DNA from 4 places in the Streptomyces sp. NBC_00637 genome. Region 3 is predicted to be linked to each of the others. Evidence: riboswitches for the same ligand, from Rfam matches in the RefSeq annotation. Region 3 holds a riboswitch; each other region holds the start of a gene.
The links. A riboswitch is a leader RNA that binds a small molecule or an ion and turns the genes downstream of it on or off. The one in region 3 is predicted to bind cyclic di-AMP.

Region 1 (5,779 bases), 3.2 Mb from region 3:
CCGACGCCGACTTCCTCGTCCGGGAGCGGGAGTTGCTCGACGAGCTGTGGCGGCGCAAGGACCTCGCCCGGCCCGCGCTGGACCACGCGGCCCGCGTGACGGCCCCGCCGGTGAGGGTGACCGCGCCGCCCTGGCCGGTGTACGGGGTGTACGGGTACGGCCAGGGTCCCGCGGCCCACGGGCAGGGCCACAGCGCCGGGTTCGGACACCCGGCGGGGCCGATGTACGGAAGTCCGGCGGGGCCGATGTACGGGTACGGCTACGGGGGCCCGGCGGCGCACGGTCCCGGACCGGGGCACGGACCGGCGTACGGCCCCCGCTCGCACCGGTAGGTCAGGCCGAGGCCCGGTTCAGCCGGGTGATCTCCTGTGCCGTCAGTTCCAGCTCCGCCACCCCCAGCAGCGCGGGCAGCTGCTCGACCGTTCGCGCGGAGGCGATCGGCGCGGCGACCGTCGGCTGCGCGGCGAGCCACGCCAGGGCGACCGTGGGGATGTGGGTGCCGTGGGCCTGGGCGACCTCGTCCAGGGCCGTGAGGACGTTCCGGCCCCGCTCCGTGTCGAGGTGCTTGGCGGCGCCGGCGGCGCGGGCGCTCTCCACCGTCGTACCGGGCCGGTACTTGCCGGTGAGGAAGCCGGCGGCCAGCGCGAAGTACGGGACGGCGGCGAGGCCGAAGCGGCCGGCGAGGTCCTGGAGGCGGCCCTCGTAGGTGTCGCGGGAGACCAGGTTGTAGTGGGGCTGGAGGGCGACGTAGCGGGCCAGGCCCTCGCGGTCGGAGAACTCCAGGGACTCCTGGAGCCGCTCGGGCGAGATGTTGGAAGCCGCGATGTGCCGCACCTTGCCCGCCCGCACCAGCTCGTCGAGCGCGCCGATGATCTCCTCGACGGGCACCTCGGGCTTGTCGAAGTGCGTGTAGTAGAGGTCGATGTGGTCGGTGCCCAGGCGGCGGAGCGAGGCGTCGGCGGCTGCCTTGATGTTGTCGGCGGACAGGCCGGGGAACTCGGGGTGCTGGCTCACCTTGGTGGCGATCACGACGTCGTCGCGGTTGCCCCGGGCCTTCACCCACCTGCCGATGACGGTCTCGGACTCACCACCGCTGTTGCCGTCGATCCATGCCGAGTAGGAGTCGGCGGTGTCGACGAAGTTCCCGCCCGCGGCCGCGTAGGCGTCGAGAACGGCGAAGGAGGCCGTCTCGTCGGCGGTCCAGCCGAAGACGTTGCCGCCCAGGGAGAGCGGGAAGACCTCGAGGTCGGAGGAGCCGAGTCGGCGAAGAGCAGTCATGCTTCGTGTCAACGGACGAGGACCGTCCGCCCATTCCGGGCGTGACGCGAAGAACAGATGAACGGCCCCTGTGCACGGCGCCCGCACACCGCACAGATCGGCGGCCCCGACGCGGAGGGCGTCGGGGCTGCCGGGGTGGCTCAGGGCTGCGGGGCTGGATCAGGTGTCCGCGGGACGGGTTCCGCCCGGGGAGCGACCGAGGGGTGCCGTCGGAGGTTGCCGTTCAGGGGCGCCGGAGGGTGCCGCTCAGGGGGTGAGGCCCTTGTCGCGCAGCCAGGCGGCCGGGTCGATGCCCTCGGCGCTGCCGCCGGGGTGGACCTCGAGGTGGAGGTGGGCCCCGGTGACGTTCCCGGTCGCGCCCACCCGGCCGATGACGTCACCGGTGGCGACCTTCTGGCCGACACTGACGCTGATCGACGACTGGTGGCAGAACCAGAGCTCGGTGCCGTCGTCCAGGGTCAGGATGGTGCGGTAGCCGTAGGAACCAGCCCAGCCCGCCTCGGTGATGGTGCCGCTGTGGACGGCCTTGATGAGCGTGCCCGTCGGCGCGGCGAAGTCGAGACCCGTGTGGTAGCCGGAGGACCAGAGCGAACCGGCCTGCCCGAAGGTCGAGGTGATGGTGTACGAGGAGGTCGGCAGCGTGTACTGCTTGGCCAGCTCGGCCAGGCGCGCGGTCTCGGCCTTCGCGGCGGCTTCCTCGGCGGCCTTCTTCTTCGCGGCGGCGGCCTTGGCCTCCGCCTCCTTCTCGGCCTTGGCGGCGGCGTCCGACTCGGCCTTGGCCGCCGCGGCGAGCGCCTTGACCTCGACCTGGGACTGCTGCGACTCGGCCTGCGCCATGATCCGGCTGCGCAGCGCCTCGCCGGCGTCGGCGGCGCTCTCGTCGGTGTCGACGGCGGCTTCGGAGCCGAAGCTCGCGAGGGCCGGCGCGGCTTCCGGGGCGGGCTCGTCGTCGGAGATGAGGGAGCCCACGTTGGGCAGGTCCGGCATCGAGATGGAGACAGGCGCCTTGCCGGTGTTGGCGCTGGCCATGCCACCGGCGCTGACCGCGGCTATGACGCCGACGCCGAGAACGGTGGAGCTGCGGGCGAATCCGCCGCCGCGCTGCTTGGCGACGCGGTGCTTGCCGCGCACCGGGCGAGTGGACTCCGCGGTGGGGTTCCACTCCTCCCAAGGTCCCTCGTCGGGGCGGTAACCGCCGAAGCCGAAGGTCTCGGTGGACCCCTGGCCGGGCGCGTACGGGGCCTCGGGGGCAGGCGGGTTGGACGCCACGCGGGCGCACTCCTTTCCTTCCGTCGCCTACCGGGTTAGCTGACGGGTTCGGAGCGGGAAGGTCTCCTACGCGCGTAAACCCCTTGTGGACTCAGCGAGTTCACAACGGCTTCCGCGTGATTCACCCCATGGTGGTGGTTCCCCGGTTCCCTTGCGGGATTCGGCACGTGCCGCACGGAGCCGACTCTGGTGCCGGCTGGGACGACCGCGCTGCGTTATCGAACGTTAATAGACCCGGGGGTGCGTTTCCAAGCCGTTCCTCTTGATCAACAACATTTCTGGCCTGGACTTTTGGGCTGGCAGCGGTGAAAAACGGGCGAGTTGACCGCGCGAGGCGATGCCCCGAAAACGCTTCATCAGTCACAGGAGCTTTGATGGTGACTCAGTTGTTATGCGCAGGGCGGTCGTCCGGTCACCCGGAGTGAGGGACGCGTCGGGGAACGCACCGAAGGCCGGAACCCTTTCGGATTCCGGCCTTCGACTTATCAGTAGCGGGGACAGGATTTGAACCTGCGACCTCTGGGTTATGAGCCCAGCGAGCTACCGAGCTGCTCCACCCCGCGGCGATGAACACAACTGTACGCCATCAGCGGGACGGAAAGCACATCGGTTGATCCACGGCGCCCCGGCGGCCTCAGAGGAGGTGCCGGTTCGGCCCCTTCGCCCGCTCCTCGTACTCGGGGAGCACGAGGACGTCGACGCCCTGGGCCGTCAGCAGACCGGTGCCGTCCGCCTCCGTGACGAAGGTGTCCGGCTCGCGCCAGGCCGTGACCACCCGGCGCACTCCCGCGTCGAGGATGAGGCGGGCGCAGGGGGCCGGACGGGAGGAGCGGCGGGCGCACGGTTCGAGGCTGCTGTAGACGGTGGCCGTGGGCAGCCGGGGGTCGGCGGGGTCGAGCTTCGCGAGGGCTGCCTCCTCGGCGTGCACGACCGGGTCGCCGGCCTCGCGGGAGTGGCCGCGCGCCAGTTCGGTGCCGTCGGAGGCCACGATCACGGCGCCGACGCTGAAAGCGGTCCGCGACGGTGGACAGTCGGCCGCGAGCGCGCAGGCGAGCGCCAGCCAGTGCCGGTCGGCCGCGGCCGGCAGCGGCCCGGCGCCGGGGGCGGTGGGCTCGTAGCGGTTCAGGACGACGTCCTCGATGCGCCGGGTCTCCACCAGGCGCAGCCGTCCGCCCTGGTAGCCGCCCGGGCCGAAGAGGCGGGGCGCGGCCGGGTCGCCGACGAACAGCGGGGCGAGGACCAGCTGGAGTTCGTCGGCGAGACCCTGCCGGAGCAGCTGGGTGTGGACGGTTCCCCCGCCCTCGACCATGAGCCGCCGTACGCCGCGCACGTCGTGGAGGTGTTCGAGGAGGCGGCGCCAGTCCAGTGCGGGGCCGAGCGGGACGGCGTCCGCGGCGATACCGAGCGCGCGCACCCGCTCGGCGCCCTTGTCCGTCGTGTACACGACCTTCTCGCCACCCGTGTGCCAGAAGTTCGCCGCCGGGTCCAGTTCGCCGGAGCCGCTGACGGTGACCTTGAGGGGGTACGGCGGCAGCCCGGCGGCCACCCGGGCGGCGCGGCGCTCGGGGGAGTTCACGAGGAGCCGGGGGTTGTCGGCGCGGATGGTGCCGGCGCCGATGAGAATGGCGTCGACGGAGGCCCGTACCTCGTCGACACGGTCGAAGTCGGCGCGGCCGGAGAGGAGCAGGCGCTCGGGCGTGGTGTCGTCCAGGTAGCCGTCGAGGGAGACGGCGGCGGACAGCAGGACGTACGGGTACGGCATCGACGCGGCTCCCCGGGCTCGGTCCGACGGCGGTTGGTCGGCGTCGGAACGATGGTTGGACGACGGTTGGACGGCGGTCCGACAACGGTTCGACAGCGGCCTGGCGGCCGGACTTGGTTCAAGTTTGAAACAAACCTACACTGGGTGTATGACGACTCGCTGGCTCACCCCCGAGGAGCAACGCGCCTGGCGCGCGTTTGTCGCCGGTTACCTCCTCCTCGACGACGCGATCGACCGGCAGCTCCAGCAGGAGGCCGGCATGCCCCATCTGTACTACTCCATCCTCGCCAACCTCTCCGACCTGCCCGAACGGCGGCTGCGGATGACCGACCTCGCGGAGCGGCTGAAGATCACCCGCAGCCGGCTGACCTACGCGGTGTCCCGGCTGGAGAAGGACGGGCTGGTGCGGCGCGAGGACTGCGCGTGGGACAAGCGCGGCAGCGTCGCGGTCCTGACGGACGAGGGTATGACGGTGCTGGAGAACGTGGCGCCCGGCCATGTCGAGACGGTCCGCACGGCCCTGTTCGACCGGCTCACCCCCGAGCAGGTGGGACAGCTGGAGGAGATCTTCACGCAGGTCGCACGCGGGTTCCAGGGGGACGACGGCGGCGAGACGGCCCCGGAGGACCTCCCGTGGCGCCGACGCTCGTCACCCTGCTCCGGAACCCCGTGACCACGAGCCCCCCGTGACCGCGAATCCGTAAACCCATGGGCCCCTGAGCCGATGAGCCCATGCGCCGGTGAGCCCCCCGAGTCCGTGAGCGGCGAGCAGTGAGGGGGCATGTGGGGCATCGCAAACCAGTTGCTTCAAATTTAAAGCATGGGGTAGGGTCTCGACTCGTTGGATCTGCTTCAAATCTGAAGCACAAGGTGGCCCGGCGCCGCCTTGTCACCGTCCTCCGGACCCGGGAGCCCGCATGCCCGACACCCCCGCCGCCACCCCGCGCGCCCGCGTCCGGGTACCGCTGCGCTTCCCCGACGGCTACTCCGTCGACGCCGAACTGGTCACCTTCCACGGCCTCTCCGACGGCCAGGAGCACGTCGCCGTCGTCCTCGGCGAGCCGGCGCCCGGCGCCACCCCCCTGGTCCGGCTGCACTCCGAGTGCCTGACCGGCGACGTCTTCGGCTCCGCCCGCTGCGACTGCGGGCCCCAACTGCGCGAGGCCGTCGAGCGCATCGCCGGGACCGGCGGCGTCCTGCTCTACCTCCGCCAGGAGGGCCGCGGCATCGGCCTCTACAACAAGCTCGACGCGTACGCCCTCCAGGACCAGGGCCTGGACACCTACGAGGCGAACGCCGCGCTCGGCCTGCCCGAGGACGACCGGGACTACACGGCCGCCGCCCAGATGCTGCGCGCCCTGGGCGTCACGAGCCTGGACCTGCTGTCCAACAACCCCGACAAGGCGGACCAGTTGCGGGGCCTGGGCATCGACGTCCAGAACCGTGTCCCGACCGGCGTCTTCACGACCC
Region 2 (5,779 bases), 3.8 Mb from region 3:
GATCGGCGATCTCGGCGCGCTGCGAGACGTACTGGCGCATCGGGTAGGCCAGGGCCACGATCAGCGTGCACAGGACGAGCGCGAGGAGCGCGGCGCGGCCGGTGAGCCGGGAGCGGCGCGCCTGGCGCTTGGTCTGGGAGCGGTAGACCCGGGCCGCGGTCTGCTCGCCGAGCAGCTTGATCCTGGTCGCGGTGGAGAAACGGTCCCGGTCCTTCACGGCCACTGCTTCCCGCCTCCCGTCTCACACGTGCGTACGTCCCCGCACACGGTACGGGACCGGGTACGGGGACGTACGTACGACTGGCGGAGCCTTGACCCGGTTCGGGTCGGCGGCGTCAGCCCTTGAAGCGGGGGAAGGCGCTGCGGCCGGCGTACACCGCGGCGTCGTCGAGGATCTCCTCGATGCGCAGCAGCTGGTTGTACTTGGCGACGCGGTCCGAGCGGGCCGGGGCGCCGGTCTTGATCTGACCGCAGTTCACCGCGACGGCGAGGTCGGCGATGGTGACGTCCTCGGTCTCGCCGGAGCGGTGGGACATCATGCACTTGAAGCCGTTGCGCTGGGCCATCTCGACGGCGTCCAGGGTCTCGGTCAGCGAACCGATCTGGTTGACCTTGACGAGCAGGGCGTTGGCGGAGCCCTCCTCGATGCCGCGGGCCAGGCGCTCGGGGTTGGTGACGAAGAGGTCGTCGCCGACGATCTGGACCTTGTCGCCCAGCTTGTCGGTGATGACCTTCCAGCCGGCCCAGTCGTCCTCGTACAGCGGGTCCTCGATGGAGACCAGCGGGTACGCGGAGACGAGCTCCTCGTAGTACTCGGTCATCTCGGCGGCCGAGCGGGACTTGCCCTCGAACTCGTACTTGCCGTCCTTGTAGAACTCGGACGCGGCGACGTCGAGCGCGAGCGCGATCTGCTCGCCGGGCACGTAACCGGCCTGCTTGATGGCCTCGATGATGAGGTCGAGCGCGGCACGGTTGGACTCGAGGTTCGGGGCGAAGCCGCCCTCGTCGCCGAGGCCGGTGGACAGGCCCTTGGTCTTCAGCACCTTCTTGAGGGTGTGGTAGACCTCGGCACCCCAGCGCAGGGCCTCGGAGAAGGACTCCGCGCCGATCGGGGCGATCATGAACTCCTGGATGTCCACGTTGGAGTCGGCGTGCGAGCCGCCGTTCAGGATGTTCATCATCGGCACCGGCAGCAGGTGCGCGTTGGGGCCGCCCAGGTAGCGGAACAGCGGCAGGTCGCTGGCCTCGGAGGCGGCGTGGGCGACGGCGAGCGAGACGCCGAGGATGGCGTTGGCGCCGAGCGAGCCCTTGTTGTCGGTGGCGTCCAGGTCGAACATGGCCTGGTCGATCAGGCGCTGCTCGGTGGCGTCGTAGCCGACGAGCTCCGGGCCGATCTGCTCGATGACGGCGAGGACCGCCTTCTCGACACCCTTGCCGAGGTAGCGGTTGGGGTCACCGTCGCGGAGCTCGATGGCCTCGAAGGCACCGGTGGAGGCACCGGACGGAACGGCGGCACGACCCGTGCTGCCGTCGTCGAGGCCGACCTCGACCTCGACCGTGGGGTTGCCTCGGGAGTCCAGGATTTCCCGGGCTACGACGACGTCGATGGACGGCACGAGCATCTCCTTCTTGGGATGTGACGCTGGTTGTGCGGGGACCGGGGGCCTTGATGAGCCCTGGCCGGGCCTTGCGACTAGAGCCTAACCGCCCCGGGGCCGTCGGCAGCCGACCGACCGTCCCGTGGACAGACAGACCGTACCTATTGTTTCCGCCCGGAACAAAGGGGGGTGGCCAAGAAAGTCCGACAACAGGTGGTGAACGGGCAAAGAGAAACCCCGCTCCGGTGCGTACGGGGGAACACGCACCGGAGCGGGGGCCCGTGGGGACGGGGGGGGTGACCCTCACGAGGTCTTCAGTGTGCCGACCTCGGATGTGAGGGCGCTGTGGCTTCTCTGGGGGCCAGGTGTCACTTCAGGTGAAGCTGCTGGCCCGGGAAGATGAGGTCGGCGTCGTCGACGATGTCCTTGTTCAGCTCGAACAGCTTCGCCCAGCCGCCCTTGACCTTGTGCTTCTCGGCGATGGTGCTGAGGGTGTCGCCCTTGACGACCTTGTACTCGCCGTCGCCCTTCTTGACCTTCTTGCCCGTCGGGGTGGTGACCGTCTTGGAGGCGGCCGGGCGGTCGGTCGAACGGGAGGCGCTCTGCTCGTCGGTCGAGCGGCTGCTGGTGCTGCCGCTGTTCGACGAGCTGGACGAACCGGAGGAGCTGGACGAGCCGGAGCTCGACGAGTCGGCGCTGCCGCCGTCGTACGCGGCGCCGGACAGGCCGGTGCCGCAGACCGGCCAGGCACCCTTGCCCTGACCCGCGAGAACCTTCTCGCCGATGGCGATCTGCTGCGACTTGGAGGCCTGGTCGGCCTGCGAGGCGTAGGCGGTGCCGCCGTACGCGGCCCAGGTGGACGCCGAGAACTGGAGGCCACCGTAGTAACCGTTGCCGGTGTTGATGGACCAGTTGCCGCCGGACTCGCACTGGGCGACCGCGTCCCACTCGGAGGTGGTGGCGGCGGAGGCGTTGCCGGCCGCCATCAGCGGGGCGGCGATGGCGACCCCGGTGACGCCGGCGAGCGCGGCGACGCGGGTGGCCTTGGAGGGACGGCGGTGCTTGCCCTTGGCGCAAAACAGCATGGTGGATCCCCTCACCGACGCCTGCGAGGTGAGCTGTCGGGTTCGGGCCGTGTGAGTTGCCCGGCCACTCCTCGTCCGCCGGAGCACTGCTCCGTGGGAGGTGTGGCTTCACCCCGAGCCGTTCCGGTCAACCGACCGGCGCGGCACTTACCTTGGGTCCCCCGCTCCTGCCTACGGCGCTTGACGCGACGACTGTTCCCGGGGCGCCGCTGGCAGGATTCGGCGTTGCGACGGCCGGGGCTCGGGTTGCCGAGCGGCCTCGACCGTAGACACGCGATCGACGGAATTTCAAAGACGATCAGGGCTTCTGAGACTCATCCCACACTTTCACCAAACCGGACATTCGGCGCGAAGCGTGACGTGAACTCCCGCTGTTTTTCTTGGGCTTTGCGCCCTATTCCACCCCTGTGTCGAGGGTCTGACCGGCGGCGATGTTGCTCGGGTCGGCGCCGATGAGGTCCCTGTTCTCGGCGTAGAGGGCGCTCCATCCGCCGTCGAGACCAAGGGAGTCGGCGATCGACGCGAGGGAGTCGCCCTCCTGGACGACATAGGTGGCGGCGGCATGCCGGCCGGCGGAGGCGGTGGTGGTGCCGCCCTCGGCGGCGTCGGTCGCGGCCTTGGTCGCCGCCTCGTCGGCGGTGGAGCCGCGATGCTTGCCGGAGCCGAGGGAGCCGGTGTCGACGAGGCTCCAGGAGCCCTCACTCTGGCCGGAATTGTCCGAGTCATCCGCTTCCGGGGTCGCCGTGGGCGAGCCGTCGCCCGTCGACCCGTCACCCCGACCGCCGGAACCGCCGGACGTGCCGGAGTCGTCCGCGACGGCGGAGGAAGAGGAGGAAGGGGAGGAAGCGGACGCCGAGGGTGAACTGGACGAATCGGCGGACGAGTCGGACGATCCGGTCGAGGAGTCGTCACTCGTCGAGGAGCCCGAGGATCCGGACAATCCCCTGGACAGGTCGGACAATCCGGATGAACCAGAGGAGTCGGACGCGTCGGACGAGTCGTCCGCCACGCCGGTGTCCACGTTCAGCGCGCCGTTCTCCTGGGTGAGCCCGGAGGTCAGCCCGCAGGTGCCCCACGCGCCGATGCCGTCGGCCGCGAGGACCTTCTGCGCCACGGCGATCTGCTGGCTGCGGCTGGCCAGGTCGGGGCTCGTCGCGTAGTCGAGGCCGCCGTACGCCTCCCAGTCCTTCTGGGTGAGGCTCAGGCCGCCGTACTCGCCGGCACCCTCGTCGGCGCTCCACGAGCCGCCGGTCTCGCACTGCGCCACCTTGTCCCACACCGTGCCGTCGGCCGCGCTCGCGGCGGAGGCGGCGAGCAGCGGGATGGCGATGGCGGAGCCCGTCACTCCGGCCGCGACGAGGAGCGCCGGGGCCTGGCGGGGGCGACGGTGACGACCGTTCCCGGAGAGCATGCGAGGGGCCTTTCTGTGGACAGCACTGAACGGCGCGGCGGGCGGAACCGATGCGTCGCGCTGACGAGTGAACGTATCGGCAGACGATCACTTGTCACAAGTTAATGCCGCGCAGATCACGTGAAGATCACAGACTTGAGTGTTGGTCACCTTTGCTCCGCCGAACGGTCACACTCCCGCTGACATCCGGTCAGACACGGTCCGGTTATGCATCGGAATGCACCGGAGTGAACGCGACCGGCAAAGTCCGCAGTCCGCGCATGATGAGCCCGCCGCGCCACCTCAACTCGCCCGGATCCACGGCCAGTCGGAGATCGGGCAGGCGGGTGAGGAGCGTGGCCAGCGCGGTCTGGCCCTCCAGGCGGGCCAGCGGGGCGCCCAGACAGTAATGGATGCCGTGGCCGTAGCCGAGGTGCTGGTTGTCGCGGCGGGACAGGTCGAGGGTGTCGGGATCGACGAAACGCGCCGGGTCACGGTCCGCGGCCGCCAGCACGACGAGGACGGGGTCGCCCGCCGCGATGTCCTGCCCGCCGACGCTCAGCGGCTCGGTCGCGAAGCGCCAGGTGGCGAGTTCCACGGGCCCGTCGTAGCGCAGGAGTTCCTCGACGCCCGTTTCGAGGAGAGCGCGGTCGCCGTCGTCCTCGGTGAGCGAGCGCTGGAGACGGTCGCGCTGCTCGGGGTGGGTGAGGAGGGCGTAGGTGCCGTTGCCGATGAGGTTGACGGTCGTCTCGAAGCCGGCGAACAGCAGGATGAAGGCCATGGCGGCGGCCTCGTTCTCGGTGAGGTGCTCACCGTGGTCCGACGCGCGGATCAGCCCGGAGATGAGGTCCTCTCCGGGAGCCGGGTCCGCGGGAAGCTCGGCGCGCTTGCGGTGGATGAGCTCCAGCAGGTAGCCGCGCATCTTCTTGACCGACCGCGCGACCCCGCCCCGCGGCCCCCCGCCGTGCCGGATCATCATCCCCGCCCAGTCACGGAAGTCGTCCTGGTCCTCGCGGGGGACGCCCAGCAGGTCGCAGATCGCGTAGATGGGGAGAGGAAAGGCGAAGTCGTGGATGAGGTCGGCCTCACCCTCGGCGGCGAACCGGTCGATGAGCTGATCCGTCAGTTCCTGCACACGGGACGCGAACTCGGCGACCCGGCGGGGCGTGAAGGCCTTGCTGACGAGCCGTCGCAGCCGGGTGTGGTCCGGCGGGTCGATGTTGAGCAGATGCGTCATCAGCTCGGCCTTGCGCTCGCCGGGGATGCCGGTCTTGCCCTTGGCGTGCGCCGGTTCGTCGTGGTGCGCCGGGTTCTTGGAGAGCCGCTGGTCGGCGAGGGCCTGCTTCGCGTCGGCGTACCGGGTGACCAGCCAGGCCTCGACACCGCTGGGCAACACGGTGCGGTGCACGGGGGCGTGCTCGCGCAGCCAGGCGTAGGCGGGATAGGGATCGGTGGCGAACTCCCAGGTGAAGAGTTCGGGAGCGGTGGTGTCTGACTCGGGCTGCTCGGTCACTCCATGACCGTAGCGGTGCCCTCATCCCACCCCGCGAGGGCCTTCCGCGGCGCGGCACCCCTGGGCACGGGACGGGCGACAGCAATCCACGTGACTAACCGTCGACGCCCTCGACAGCCCGGATCGCGTCGCGGTACGCCCGGGCCGCCGCGCGCAGCGCCGCCTCCGGGTCGACGCCCTCCGACTCGGCTCG
Region 3 (5,779 bases):
ACCAGGTCCGGGGCGAGTTCCACCGCCCTGGGGAGTTGGTCCTCGACGATCTGGTCGAGCAGCTTCCCGCGGACCGCGAGGTTGGTGTAGTTGAAGTCGCCCTCGGGTCGCCGGTCGGCGAGGAGCACCGCGAAGCGGTCCGCCCAGCCGACGAACGCCCCGTCGGGGCCGGGGTCGCCGACGCCCTCGGTGAAGCTGTCCCCCACCGCCACGTACGACCCGATCACTGATCTGTCGTCACTCTTCGAATCGTCTGCCACAGCCGTTCATCATTCACCTTCGAATGTGACCTACGCGATCGTAGGAAGGGGTTGACGGTCGGTGAGATAAGACACCCGTAAAGAGTTGACCAATCAGGGAATAAGCGACCACGCCCGGAAGTCGTTGATCCGGAAATGACTCCAGGTGGTACGAAAGGCGAAGTGCCCGCCCGTGTAGGGCTCCGGGTCGGTGAAGTCGAAGACGAGCCGGCCGTTGTTCCACCAGCGGACGACCGAGCCGTCGGAGACGACGCGGACGTGGTTCGGCTCGTTCGCGACGAGCAGCGGCTCGGTGTAGTCGTAGACCAGCGGCCGGACCCCCGCCTCGCCGACGTAGCGGCGCAGCCGGGTCGTGGTGTTGGTGTTGGCGCCGTAGCCGACGTAGTACGCCTTCAGGTAGTCGTACTCGGCGAGGGCGCCGCCGCGCCGGGTGGCGAAGAGGTCTTCCGGGGAGCGCACGTCGACGGCGTTCCAGAAGTTGTTGAGGTCGGAGACGCGGTCGTGGACCCCGCCCGCGGAGACGGGTGTGGCGACGTACTCGAGGACGTACGGTCCCGTGAGCGGCCGCTTGAACCAGATCGTCGCCCCGGCGGGGACGTCGACCTCCAGGGTCCCGCGGGAGGCGGTGACCGTCCCGCCCTGTTCCAGTTCGACGGCCCACTGGCGCAGGCCGTGGCGGAAGTCGTCGTGGGCGATCAGGCGGCGACGGCGGGGCCCGGCACTCGCGGCGCTCGCCGCGGCCGCCGGGGCGAAGGCGCCCAGCGCGGCACCGGCGGCGAGAGCTCCGAACGTCCTGCGGGTGGTCGACATGGGGCCAACTCCTTCGATGGGCGGGGGCACCGAGACGCGGCTCGGTATCCCGGCGGGTCTCGGCGCCGTCGGCAGAGACGACAGAAAGCGCTTGCTCGCCGATGGAGATCACTGTGTCCCGAGTCCGCCCCACCTGTCGACGGGACAAAGGGGGCCGCCACATGACCGCAATGGAACGATCATGAACGCGCCATTTCCGAAGCCGCTCACCCCGGACACGCCGAAGGCCGGACCCGGGGATCGGGGTCCGGCCTTCGGCCGCGTGTCAGGCGGGAGGTCGTCGCGGTCGGAGGGGGTCAGCCGACGGAGACGCCGTGCGCGCGGAGGTAGGCGATCGGGTCCACGTCGGAGCCGTAGTCCGGCGTGGTCCGGATCTCGAAGTGCAGGTGCGGGCCGGTCACGTTGCCGGTCGCACCGGAGAGGCCGACCTGCTGGCCCACGCTCACGGTCTGGCCGGCCGAGACGGACAGCTGGGACAGGTGGGCGTACTGGGCGTAGTAGCCGTCGGCGAGCTTGATGACGACCTGGTTGCCGTACGCGCCGCCCCAGCCCGCGGAGACGACGGTGCCCGCACCCACGGCCTTGAGGGTGGTGCCGGTCGGGACGACGAAGTCGGTGCCGGTGTGGTAGCCGCTGGACCACATGCTGCCGGCCGTGTGGTAGGCGGTGCCGACGGTGGCGCCCGCCACCGGCAGCGTGTAACCGCTGGAGGTGCCGGTGCCGCTCTCGGCGGCCTGGGTGACCGCCTTCGAGGAGGAGGAAGAGGACGAGGACTTCGACGTGGTTCCGGACGCCTTCGACTTCGACGAGGAGGAGGACAAAGAGGAGCCGGACGACGAGCCGGTGCCGCCGGTCGCGGAGGTCGCGGCCTTCTTGCCGATCGAGAGCTTCAGGCCGGGGTGGATCAGCGACGGGTCGCTGCCCACGGCCTGCCGGTTGTCCTGGTACAGCTTCTGCCAGCCACCGTTGACGTCCTGCTCGTCGGCGATCTTCGACAGGTAGTCGCCGGATCGCACGGTGTAGGTCTTGGCCGTCGTGGCGGTGGTCGTCTTCTGCGCCACCGGCACGGACTGCACGACCTGTTCCGGAACGGCCTGGGAGGCGGACTGCGCGACGGACTGGGCGGGGGCCGCGTGAGCGCCGGCGGCGCCTATGAGCGGAAGGGCGAGCGCGGCGCCGCCCGTTCCGGCGACGGCGATGGAACGAGTGAAGCGCTGGGCCTTCGGACGGCGGTGCTTACCCTTCGCGGGCATGGCGAATTCCTCTCCGGCGCCTGCGAGGTGAGCTGTCGGGTGCGGACTGGAGATGCCCGGCCGCGCCGAGGCGCGGCTTTACCCCAAAGCCTGTTCCGGAGACCGGAACAGGCGGTTCTGCCTGTGGGTCCCCCGCTCCTGCCATGTACGGGTGAGTGTGCGGACTCCGGGCGGTGGCAGGATTCGGCGTCCGTCCGGATTGGTGTGGAACGTAAGCGACCAGGACGCACAGGGACAAGCAGAGGTTGTGCGGGTGAAGCCTTTCTCTTGATCCGCTGTGAGAATCCCCGGTCACACTCCGTGAGACGGGGGGCCCGTTGGTCGCCAAGGCCCTTGGAAAGCATGCGAATTACGTGAACATGACGGACGACATACGGTCACGGATATGACGCTGCTCACGTGACAGCTCTCCAGGTTCCTTTATTCCAGAGCGAGTTGGAATTAAGGAACCAATTCGGACAGAAACCTCAGATACGACGCAGCCGGATAACCGTCGCATCAAGGTCGCCCCGCAGTCCGGTACGCAGCCCGTGATGCAGCAGCACCGCCCCCCGGTGGACTTCGCCCGTTTCACGGCATTCGTACGATGCCGTCGGGTCGAGCCCGCGCAGACGCAGCGCCGGAGCGGCCTCACCGAACCGCTGCGCCTGGAGCCAGGCGAGGACGACGCTCTCGTCACCGCGCAGGTACTGGACGGCGCTCAGACCGCCCGTCGGGGGCCGCAGGCGGTAGAGGTCGCCCTGTTGCACGACGGGCCGGATCTCCTTGTAGAGGTCCACCCATCGACGCGCTTCGGCGAGCTCCTCCTCGCTCCACTCGGAGAGATCCCCGCCCACCCCGAGCACGCCGGCCATGGCACTGACGAACCGGAAGCGCAGCGAGCTGACCCGGCCGTTGAGCTGGGCGTTGGGACTGTCGGTGACCCATGCCGCCATGACCCGGGCGGGGTGGATCTGGCTGAAGCCGTGCTGGATGTCGAGCCGGTCCAGCGGATCGGTGTTGTCGGAGGTCCACACCTGGTCGGTGCGGCTCATGATCCCGAGGTCGATACGTCCGCCGCCGCCGGAGCAGGATTCGAAGGCGACCCCGGGATGGGCCGCCCGCAGCCGGTCCAGCAGGGCGTACAGGGCCCGGACGTGATCGACCCAGAGGCGCTGCGGGTAGGGGTCGTCCGGCCAGCCCGCGTCGGTGAAGCAGCGGTTGAAGTCCCATTTCACATAGTCCACCGGCGCGCTGGACAGGAGTCCGTGGAGCTGTTCCCACAGGTACTCCTGGACGTCCTCGCGCGCGAGGTTCAGGACGAGCTGATTGCGGAACTCCGTCCGCTTTCGTCCGGATTGGAACTGCACCCAGTCGGGGTGGGCCCGGTAGAGGTCGCTGTCGGGGTTGACCATCTCGGGCTCGACCCAGATGCCGAACTGCATGCCGAGGGCGTGGACCTGGTCGGCGAGGGGCTTCAGCCCCCTGGGGAACCGGTCGGGGTTGGGCTGCCAGTCGCCGAGCCCGGCGTGGTCGCCGGTGCGCGCCCCGAACCAGCCGTCGTCGACGACGAAGAGCTCCACGCCGATCGCGGCGGCCCGCCGGGCGAGCGTGCCCTGCTGCTCCTCGGAGATGTCGAAGTACGTCGCCTCCCAGGAGTTGAACAGCACCGGCCGGTCCTGCTCGGCGTCCGGGACGACGTACGCGCGCTGGTAGGCGTGCCAGGCGCGGCTCGCCCCGCCGAAGCCGGCGTCGCTCCACAGGCCGGCGAAGACGGGCGTGCTGAAGGACTCCCCCGTGGCCAGTCGCAGCAGGCCCGAGTCGTCGTACCCGGCGCCGCCGGTGATCTGCACGCGCGCGTCGGGGAGTTGGGCGACGGCGATCCGCCAGGAACCCGACCAGCCGAGGGCACATCCGTAGACCTCGCCGCGCTCCTCGGTCGCGTCGGTGTCCAGGGCGACCCAGGGCAGGTGCTGGTGCCCGGTGTGGCCGCGGCGGCTGCCGATGACCTTCTCGCCGTAGGAGAGCGGGGACCGGGTGAGCCGGGACTCGGCGGCCCAGCGGCCGTGCAGCTGCGACAGCCGCCAGTCGTCGCGCTCGGGCAGGGTCCAGGTGGCGGAGTCGGCGCGCAGCAGCTCCAGCGGCCGCTCACCGTCGTTGCGCAGGGTCGTCCAGCGCTCGACGACGTCGCCCCGCATCCGGTAGTGCAGGGTCACGGTCAGCCCGGCGTCGCGGAACCGCAGCCGCAGCTCGTCGCCGTCGGCCTCGAAGTCCTCGTAGCACCACTCGGTGCCGCGTCGCTCGTCGGTGCGCACGGACAGCGCGGGCCGGACGAAGCGGGGGCCGCCCTCGAGCGGGTACTCCTCCCGGCCGTCGAGCGGGGATTCGAAGGACGCCCCGCGCTCCGACGGCGCGACGGCGGCGAGTGCCTCGGCGTCCGCGAGCGCGATGCCCGGGCCCCAGTGCAGGTGGACCAGCTCGCCGGCCTCGGTGAGGTGGAGGGCGTAGCTGCTCGTCGGCCCGGAAAGGAGCCAGGTGCGGCCGTCGTCGGCGATCTCGGGCATCAAACCCCCACTAATTCGAACAGGTGCGATCAAGCACCAACATCATCGAATGCGGTCGGCCCGCCGGGCAACTTTCCGCGGACAACTCTTCACCTGGGCAGACGTCCCAGCACCCCCCTGTGGACAACCCGTTGCCCGGGGAATCCATGTCGTATCGTCGAGGAGGCCCGTCGGCCACCACGAGCCGCGCCGACGGAGACCGACAGGGAGGGAGCCCCCGTGACGCAGCAGATCCCGTCGACCGAGCCCGAGCTGGCCGGTGTCCGCAACTTCCGGGATGTGGGCGGTCTGCCGACCGTCGACGGCCGGCGGGTGCGGCACGGCGTGCTGTTCCGCAGCGGCCATCTCGCGCACGCGACCGACGAGGACGCCGCGTTCCTCTCCGGCCTGGGCCTGCACACGATCTTCGACTTCCGCAACGCCGCGGACCAGAAGCTGGAGGGCCCGGACGTCGAGCTGCCGGGCGTGCGCAACGTGAACCTGCCCCTGTCGGACCCGGCGGACGGCTCCGAGTTCTGGAAGATGGTGCGCGACGGCGAGATCGACCAGCTGCGCGTGATCCTCGGCGACGGCAAGGCCGCCGGGCGGATGATCGCCTCCTACCGCTCGATCATCAAGGAGCGGACGGCCGAGCACGCGCGGGTGCTGCACTCCCTCGCCGAGGACAGCGTCCCGGCCCTGATGCACTGCGCGGCGGGCAAGGACCGCGCGGGCCTGTCCATCGCGGTGACGCTGCTCGCCCTGGGCGTGGAGCGCGAGGCGATCCTCGCCGACTACCTGGAGTCCAACGCCAAGCACCGCCGCTACCGGGTGCGCCGCAGCGCCACCTCCGCCGAGGCCTACTCCCCCGAGGTGATGGAGCTGCTCAGCCCCCTCTTCGACGCCCGTGCGGAGTACCTCACGGCGGCCGTGG
Region 4 (5,779 bases), 2.3 Mb from region 3:
CCCCCGATGCCTTCGAGGTCCTTCGCGAGGTCGTCGGACTTCTCCGAGTGACCGGGGGCGCTCTTCCCGGCCTCGTCGCCCTCGGTGACCTTCGCGCCCTTGGGGGCGGTGAAGTCGAAGGTGGACGCGGCGGGCTTGGCGAAGCTGACCTGGGTGAAGCCGGCGTCCACGACGGCGGCGCCGCCGCTCGCCGGGGTCAGCGTGAACTTCAGCGGCAGGCCGGTCTTCGCGTCCACGGCCACACTGATCGCGCCGACCGTGGAACCGGACTGCTTCGGCTTGACCAGCAGCTTGTAGGCGTCACGGCCGGCGACCTGGACGGTGCCGTCGACGGTCACGGAGGTCGTGTCGTCGACCGCCTTCAGCGCGTCCTCGGTGAGCTCTCCGGGCGTGGCGGGGACGGGGGTCTCCGCCTTTCCGGAGTCCTTGCCCGAACCCTTGCCGGAGCTCTCGTCTGCGGTCGAGTGGTAGACCTCGTTGGACGCGCTGTCGTATCCCCACACGTCCTTGCCGTTGTGGACGACGCTGTACTCGGCGGCGTTCTCCAGCAGCGAGAGCTTCTGCCGGTCCGGGCCGTCGGCGGCGACGCGCAGGGTGTGCGTGCCGGCGGCGAGCTCGGTGAGCTTGGTGGACGGGTCGGCGGACGAACCGTCACCGCCCTGCCCCGCGGCCCCCGAGAGGAGCCCGCTCTCCAGTCCCCCGAGGTCGGGCAGCCCGAGATCGGTGCTGATCTTCACCGTTCCGGACAGCTGCTGCACGTCGGACGCGGCGATCTTGTCGAGGAGCTGCTGTGCGGTGATCTTCGGCAGGTCGGGGTCGCCGGAGTCGGCGAGCGCCGGGACCAGCCCGATCGTCGCCGCCGCGACACCGATCACGGTGACCGGGACGATGTACCGCGCGGCCTTGCGCCGTCCGAGGCGCAGGTCGTCGGCTTCCGCGCCGGTCGACGCCCCGCCGGTCGTGGTGTCGTCGGATGCCTTCGGTGCCATGTGTGCCTTACCTCCGTCGTCGGCGGCGGCTGGTCATCTCACGCTTGCACGTCCCCACCCCAAGCCGCCATTCTCACCCGAATCGGTGAGGAGTGGTGTTTTCCGTGGTTCCCATCTGACCAAATCAGCCATGGGTAAGCGTCAGCCCGAGGGCTCAACTCCACATACGCCTGCGGTATGACACGAGATGACGAGCCGGCATCCGACCCGTAGGGGTCCCCGGGGTCAGCCCGCCCGGTGGACCACCGCGTCGCAGAGTTCCATCAGCGCCGCCTTCGCGTCGCACTCGCGCAGCGGCGCCAGCGCGGACCGCGCTTCCTTCGCGTACCGCACGGTGTCCCGGCGGGCCTGCTCCAGCGCCGGGTGGGCCCGCAGCGCCTCCAGTGCCTCGGTGTGCCGGGCGTCGTCGGTCAGGTCGGAGTCCAGCAGCTCGCACAGGGCGATGTCCTCGGGCAGCGACAGCCGCGCCGCCCGCTCCCGCAGCCGCAGCACGGGCAGCGTGGGGACACCCTCGCGCAGGTCCGTGCCCGGCGTCTTGCCCGACTCGTGCGAGTCGGAGGCGATGTCCAGGACGTCGTCCGCCAGCTGGAAGGCGACGCCGAGGCGCTCGCCGTACTGCGTGAGCACGTCGACGACCGTATCGTCGGCGCCGGACATCATCGCCCCGAACCGGCAGGCCACCGCCACCAGTGAGCCGGTCTTGCCACCGAGCACGTCGAGGTAGTGGTCGACCGGGTCGCGCCCGTCCGTCGGCCCCGCGGTCTCCAGGATCTGTCCGGTGACCAGCCGCTCGAACGCCTCCGCCTGCACCCGCACCGCCTCCGGCCCCAGGTCGGCCAGGATGTGGGAGGCACGCGCGAAGAGGAAGTCACCCGTGAGGACGGCGACGGAGTTCCCCCAGCGGGTGTTCGCGCTGGACACCCCGCGCCGCACGTCCGCCTCGTCCATCACGTCGTCGTGGTACAGCGTGGCCAGGTGGGTCAGCTCCACCACGACGGCCGACGGCACGATGCCCGGCGCGTACGGGTCCCCGAACTGCGACGCGAGCACCACGAGCAGCGGCCGGAACCGCTTCCCGCCCGCGCGTACGAGGTGCTGGGCGGCCTCCGTGATGAAGGGGACCTCACTCTTGGTGGCCTCGAGCAAACCTTCCTCGACAGCCGCCAATCCGGCCTGGACATCGGCTTCCAGAGCCTGGTCCCGCACGCTCAGCCCGAACGGCCCGACGACGGTCACGAGGGGTCTCCTGTCTGCTGGTGTCTACCGGCGATTACGCGGTTTGTCGATAGGTCTCTGCCATCACTCAAGTCAGCGTATCCGGTCACGTTTCGATCACCGATAGCCCCCACGTCCCGCGGGCTCGAATGGACTCGCTCCGGACTCGCCCGGGGGCGCCCGGAAGGCCTCCGGAGGGCGTCCGGGGGGCGCCCCGCAGGCCAGGCACCGTCTGATCATGCCCGTTATGTTGTTGATCAGCTCATATGAGCGGACATGGAGAGAGTTTCCGGGAAGCGGGGATTCATGTCCCGGACGGGGTGCACGCCGCCCGGAACGAGCCCGGCCACCCTCTCTCCGCGTGACGACGATCACGCTTTCACCCCCCTCTCCCCCGCGACGCGTCGGGCGCGACGGCGGACTTTCCCTTTCCGCGCCCCATGGCCATTCCTTAAACGATGAGTTGGGCTTAATGCCCGATTCGACACTCTTGTGGATGCCGGTGAGTTGGCTCACTCGGCGCGAAGATCCGGTTCACCGTCGCCCTTCACCGATTCTCCGCACCCCCCAAGCAAGTTGAAGGTTTGCACCCACAAAGGATCAAGCACCCCATAGGCCACAGACCAAGGTCAATAGGGGTGATCTGTGAATCCGCTACTTGTTCCGGACATGTGCTCTCGCATACGTTCCCGACCTGTCGGGCGGAACGCCGAATCCTGCCGCCGCCCGAACACCCATCGATACCGCTCGGCAGGAGCGGGGGAACCAGGTAAGTCGCCGAAACGGATTTCCGGATGTCTTGGATATGCAAGACGTTTCGGACAGGCCGTACGGCTAGGGGTCAAGCCGCGACCGTCAGGACGCGACCGGGCAGCTCCCGCCCGAACCCGACAGCTCACCTCGCAGGCGCCGGAGAGGAAATTCGTCATGCCCGCTGCCGCTCAGCCGCGCCGCAACCGTCTCGTCCGCACGCTCGCCGTCGCCGCCACCGGCGCGGCCGTGCTCGCCCTCCCCGTCCTCGGGGCGACCACCGCCTCCGCGGCGACGCCGACCGTCTCCACGGCCACCAGCCTCGGCTACGCCAACAACCTCGACGGCTGGATCCGGGCGTCCCTCCAGGTCATGGGGCAGCACGGCATCCCGGGGACGTACAACGGCATCTACCGCAACGTCATCCGCGAGTCCTCGGGCAACCCCAACGCCATCAACCTGTGGGACTCCAACGCGGCCGCGGGCATCCCGTCCAAGGGACTGCTCCAGGTCATCGACCCGACCTTCCGCGCCTACCACGTGAACGGCACGTCGTGGGACTCGTACGACCCGGTCGCGAACATCACCGCCGCCTGCAACTACGCGGCCGCGCGCTACGGCTCGATCGACAACGTGTTCGGCGCGTACTGATCGCCCCGGCGGCGATGCCGACAGGGCTCCCGGTAGCCGGTAGTCCCTGTCCGGTAGCCGGGTAGCCGGTTACGGAAACAGTCGTTCGAGGACGACGGCCACGCCGTCGTCCTCGTTCGACGTCGTCACCTCGTCGGCCACCGCCTTCAGCTCCGGATGGGCGTTGGCCATGGCCACTCCACGAGCCGCCCAGTCGAACATGGGGATGTCGTTGGGCATGTCCCCGAAGGCGACGGTGTCCTCGGGCCGCAGCCCCAGGTGTTCGGCGGCCAGGGCCAGACCCGTCGCCTTGGTGATCCCGCAGGGCTGGAGTTCGACCGTGCCCGGCCCCGACATGGTGACCGTGGCCAGCGAGCCGACCACCGAGCGGGCCGTCGACGCCAACTCGTCGTCGGACAGCGTGGGATGGCGCAACAGCACCTTGCTGATCGGCTCGCACCACAGGTCGTCCCGCCGGCCGACCCGCAGGGCGGGCAGCGTCGGGTGCGGCATGCGGTAGCCCGGCTCGATGAGCGTCAGCCCGTCGACGCCGTCCTGGTCGACGGCCGCGTACAACTGCCCGACCTCCGCCTCGATCTTGCCGAGCGCGGTCTCGGCCAGCTCCCGGTCCAGGGTGACCGACCACAGCAGTCGGTCCGCGCCGGCGTCGTACAACTGCGCGCCCTGGCCGCACACCGCGAGCCCCCTGCTGTGCAGCCGGTCGAGCAGCGGGCGCACCCGGGGCGCGGGCCGTCCCGTCACCACCAGATGGCGTGCGCCGACGGCCGCCACCCGCGCGAGTGCGTCGAGCGACCGGTCGGAGAAGGTGTCGTCGCCGCGGAGCAGCGTCCCGTCCAGGTCGGTGGCGATGAGGGAGTACGCGGTGCGCTCGGCATATGCGGTGGGTGCGGCCATGATCAGAGAATACGGATCCCGGGCCCCCCGGGTTCGACGCGAACCGGACGACGTTCACGTCCTGTCCTGTTCTGCCAACTCCCCTTGTCCGCCAGGCTCACGACTGGTTGCCGAACGACTCGATGAAACAGCTTTCTGGCACATCGCCGGGTAGCGGACGGTTAAAGGCCTCTGCACCGGTTGGCAACAACATGCGACGCTACCTACCGCGATGGCCAGGTGGAGCGGTACCGTCCAGGTGTCCAGGGGGGACTTGATCGGGGGGTCAGGTTGAGCAGTGGGCGCATTCGTGTGCTGAGGCCGCAGGACCTCGGCGAGGGGGAGAGGGAGCGGTGGCGCGCGCTGCGTGCCGCGTCGACGCTTCCGCGAAACCCCTTCATGGAACCGGAGTTCACCGACGCCGTGGGCCTGGTGCGGCCACGCTCACGGGTGGCGGTGGTGTACGAGGGGCGTGAGCCGGTCGGCTTCCTGCCCCACGAACGGGGCCGGCTCGGACAGGGCCAGGCCCTCGCGTACGGCGTCTCGGACGCGCAGGGCGCGGTACTGGCCCCGGGTCTCGGGCTGAACGCCGACGAACTGATGCGGGCGTGTGCCCTGTCGAGCTTCGCCTTCGACAACCTGGAGGCGGAGCAGGGGCTGTTCACCGCGCACGCGGCCGAGGAGTACGCCTCCTATGTCATCGACGTCGAAAAGGGTTACGAGACCTATGAGTCCGTGCTGCGCGCTCAGTCGCCGAAGTTCCTGAAGACGACTCTCGCCAAGGAGCGCAGGCTCGGCCGCCAGGTCGGGGAGCTGCGGTTCGTGTTCGACGAACGCGATCCGGCCGCCCTGCGCACGCTCATGGCGTGGAAGTCCGCGCAGTACCGCAGGACCGGCCGCCGGGACCGGTTCGCACAGGAGTGGATCACCCGGCTCGTGGACGCGCTCGCCGGGACGCGCGCGCCGGAGTGCTCCGGCACGCTCTCCGTCCTCTACGCCGGTGACCGGCCGATCGCCGCGCACTTCGGACTGCGTTCGTCGACCGTGCTGGCCTGTTGGTTCCCTTCGTACGAACCGGAGTTCGCGAAGTTCTCGCCCGGCCTGGTCCTGCATCTGCGGATGGCCGAGTCGGCCGCCGCCGAGGGCATCGGCCTGCTCGACCTGGGGCGGGGCGCGGCCGAGTACAAGGACTCGCTCAAGACCGGGGAACTCCCCGTGTACGAGGGAGCGTGGTCGCGTCCGGGAGTGGGCGCCGCGCTGTACTGGCTCAGCCGTGAGCCGTCCCGCCGCGCGCATCACTT

Region 1: linked by a shared signal. The riboswitch ahead of OG440_RS19695 (M23 family metallopeptidase) and the one ahead of OG440_RS05400 (peptidoglycan DD-metalloendopeptidase family protein) in region 3 are both predicted to bind cyclic di-AMP.
Region 2: linked by a shared signal. The riboswitch ahead of OG440_RS22040 (transglycosylase family protein) and the one ahead of OG440_RS05400 (peptidoglycan DD-metalloendopeptidase family protein) in region 3 are both predicted to bind cyclic di-AMP.
Region 4: linked by a shared signal. The riboswitch ahead of OG440_RS15135 (transglycosylase SLT domain-containing protein) and the one ahead of OG440_RS05400 (peptidoglycan DD-metalloendopeptidase family protein) in region 3 are both predicted to bind cyclic di-AMP.

What each region holds. Positions count from the first base shown of each region.
Region 1 is NZ_CP109046.1:4,479,286-4,485,064, reverse strand. It holds gene OG440_RS19705 (PrsW family intramembrane metalloprotease) at 1-332, shown strand, start outside; gene OG440_RS19700 (aldo/keto reductase) at 334-1,278, opposite strand; gene OG440_RS19695 (M23 family metallopeptidase) at 1,525-2,547, opposite strand; cyclic di-AMP (ydaO/yuaA leader) riboswitch at 2,555-2,723, opposite strand; tRNA gene OG440_RS19690 (tRNA-Met) at 3,037-3,110, opposite strand; gene OG440_RS19685 (dihydrofolate reductase family protein) at 3,182-4,309, opposite strand; gene OG440_RS19680 (MarR family winged helix-turn-helix transcriptional regulator) at 4,458-4,982, shown strand; gene ribA (GTP cyclohydrolase II) at 5,227-5,779, shown strand, end outside.
Region 2 is NZ_CP109046.1:5,012,986-5,018,764, reverse strand. It holds gene OG440_RS22050 (septum formation initiator family protein) at 1-223, opposite strand, end outside; gene eno (phosphopyruvate hydratase) at 336-1,622, opposite strand; gene OG440_RS22040 (transglycosylase family protein) at 1,967-2,683, opposite strand; cyclic di-AMP (ydaO/yuaA leader) riboswitch at 2,687-2,872, opposite strand; gene OG440_RS22035 (transglycosylase family protein) at 3,078-4,094, opposite strand; gene OG440_RS22030 (cytochrome P450) at 4,300-5,586, opposite strand; gene OG440_RS22025 (nucleoside triphosphate pyrophosphohydrolase) at 5,681-5,779, opposite strand, start outside.
Region 3 is NZ_CP109046.1:1,238,962-1,244,740, forward strand. It holds gene OG440_RS05390 (SGNH/GDSL hydrolase family protein) at 1-227, opposite strand, end outside; gene OG440_RS05395 (DUF6250 domain-containing protein) at 354-1,070, opposite strand; gene OG440_RS05400 (peptidoglycan DD-metalloendopeptidase family protein) at 1,367-2,323, opposite strand; cyclic di-AMP (ydaO/yuaA leader) riboswitch at 2,328-2,522, opposite strand; gene OG440_RS05405 (alpha-galactosidase) at 2,791-4,866, opposite strand; gene OG440_RS05410 (tyrosine-protein phosphatase) at 5,086-5,779, shown strand, end outside.
Region 4 is NZ_CP109046.1:3,495,256-3,501,034, forward strand. It holds gene OG440_RS15125 (LolA family protein) at 1-989, opposite strand, end outside; gene OG440_RS15130 (polyprenyl synthetase family protein) at 1,215-2,225, opposite strand; cyclic di-AMP (ydaO/yuaA leader) riboswitch at 2,902-3,128, shown strand; gene OG440_RS15135 (transglycosylase SLT domain-containing protein) at 3,132-3,605, shown strand; gene OG440_RS15140 (HAD family hydrolase) at 3,675-4,499, opposite strand; gene OG440_RS15145 (GNAT family N-acetyltransferase) at 4,791-5,779, shown strand, end outside.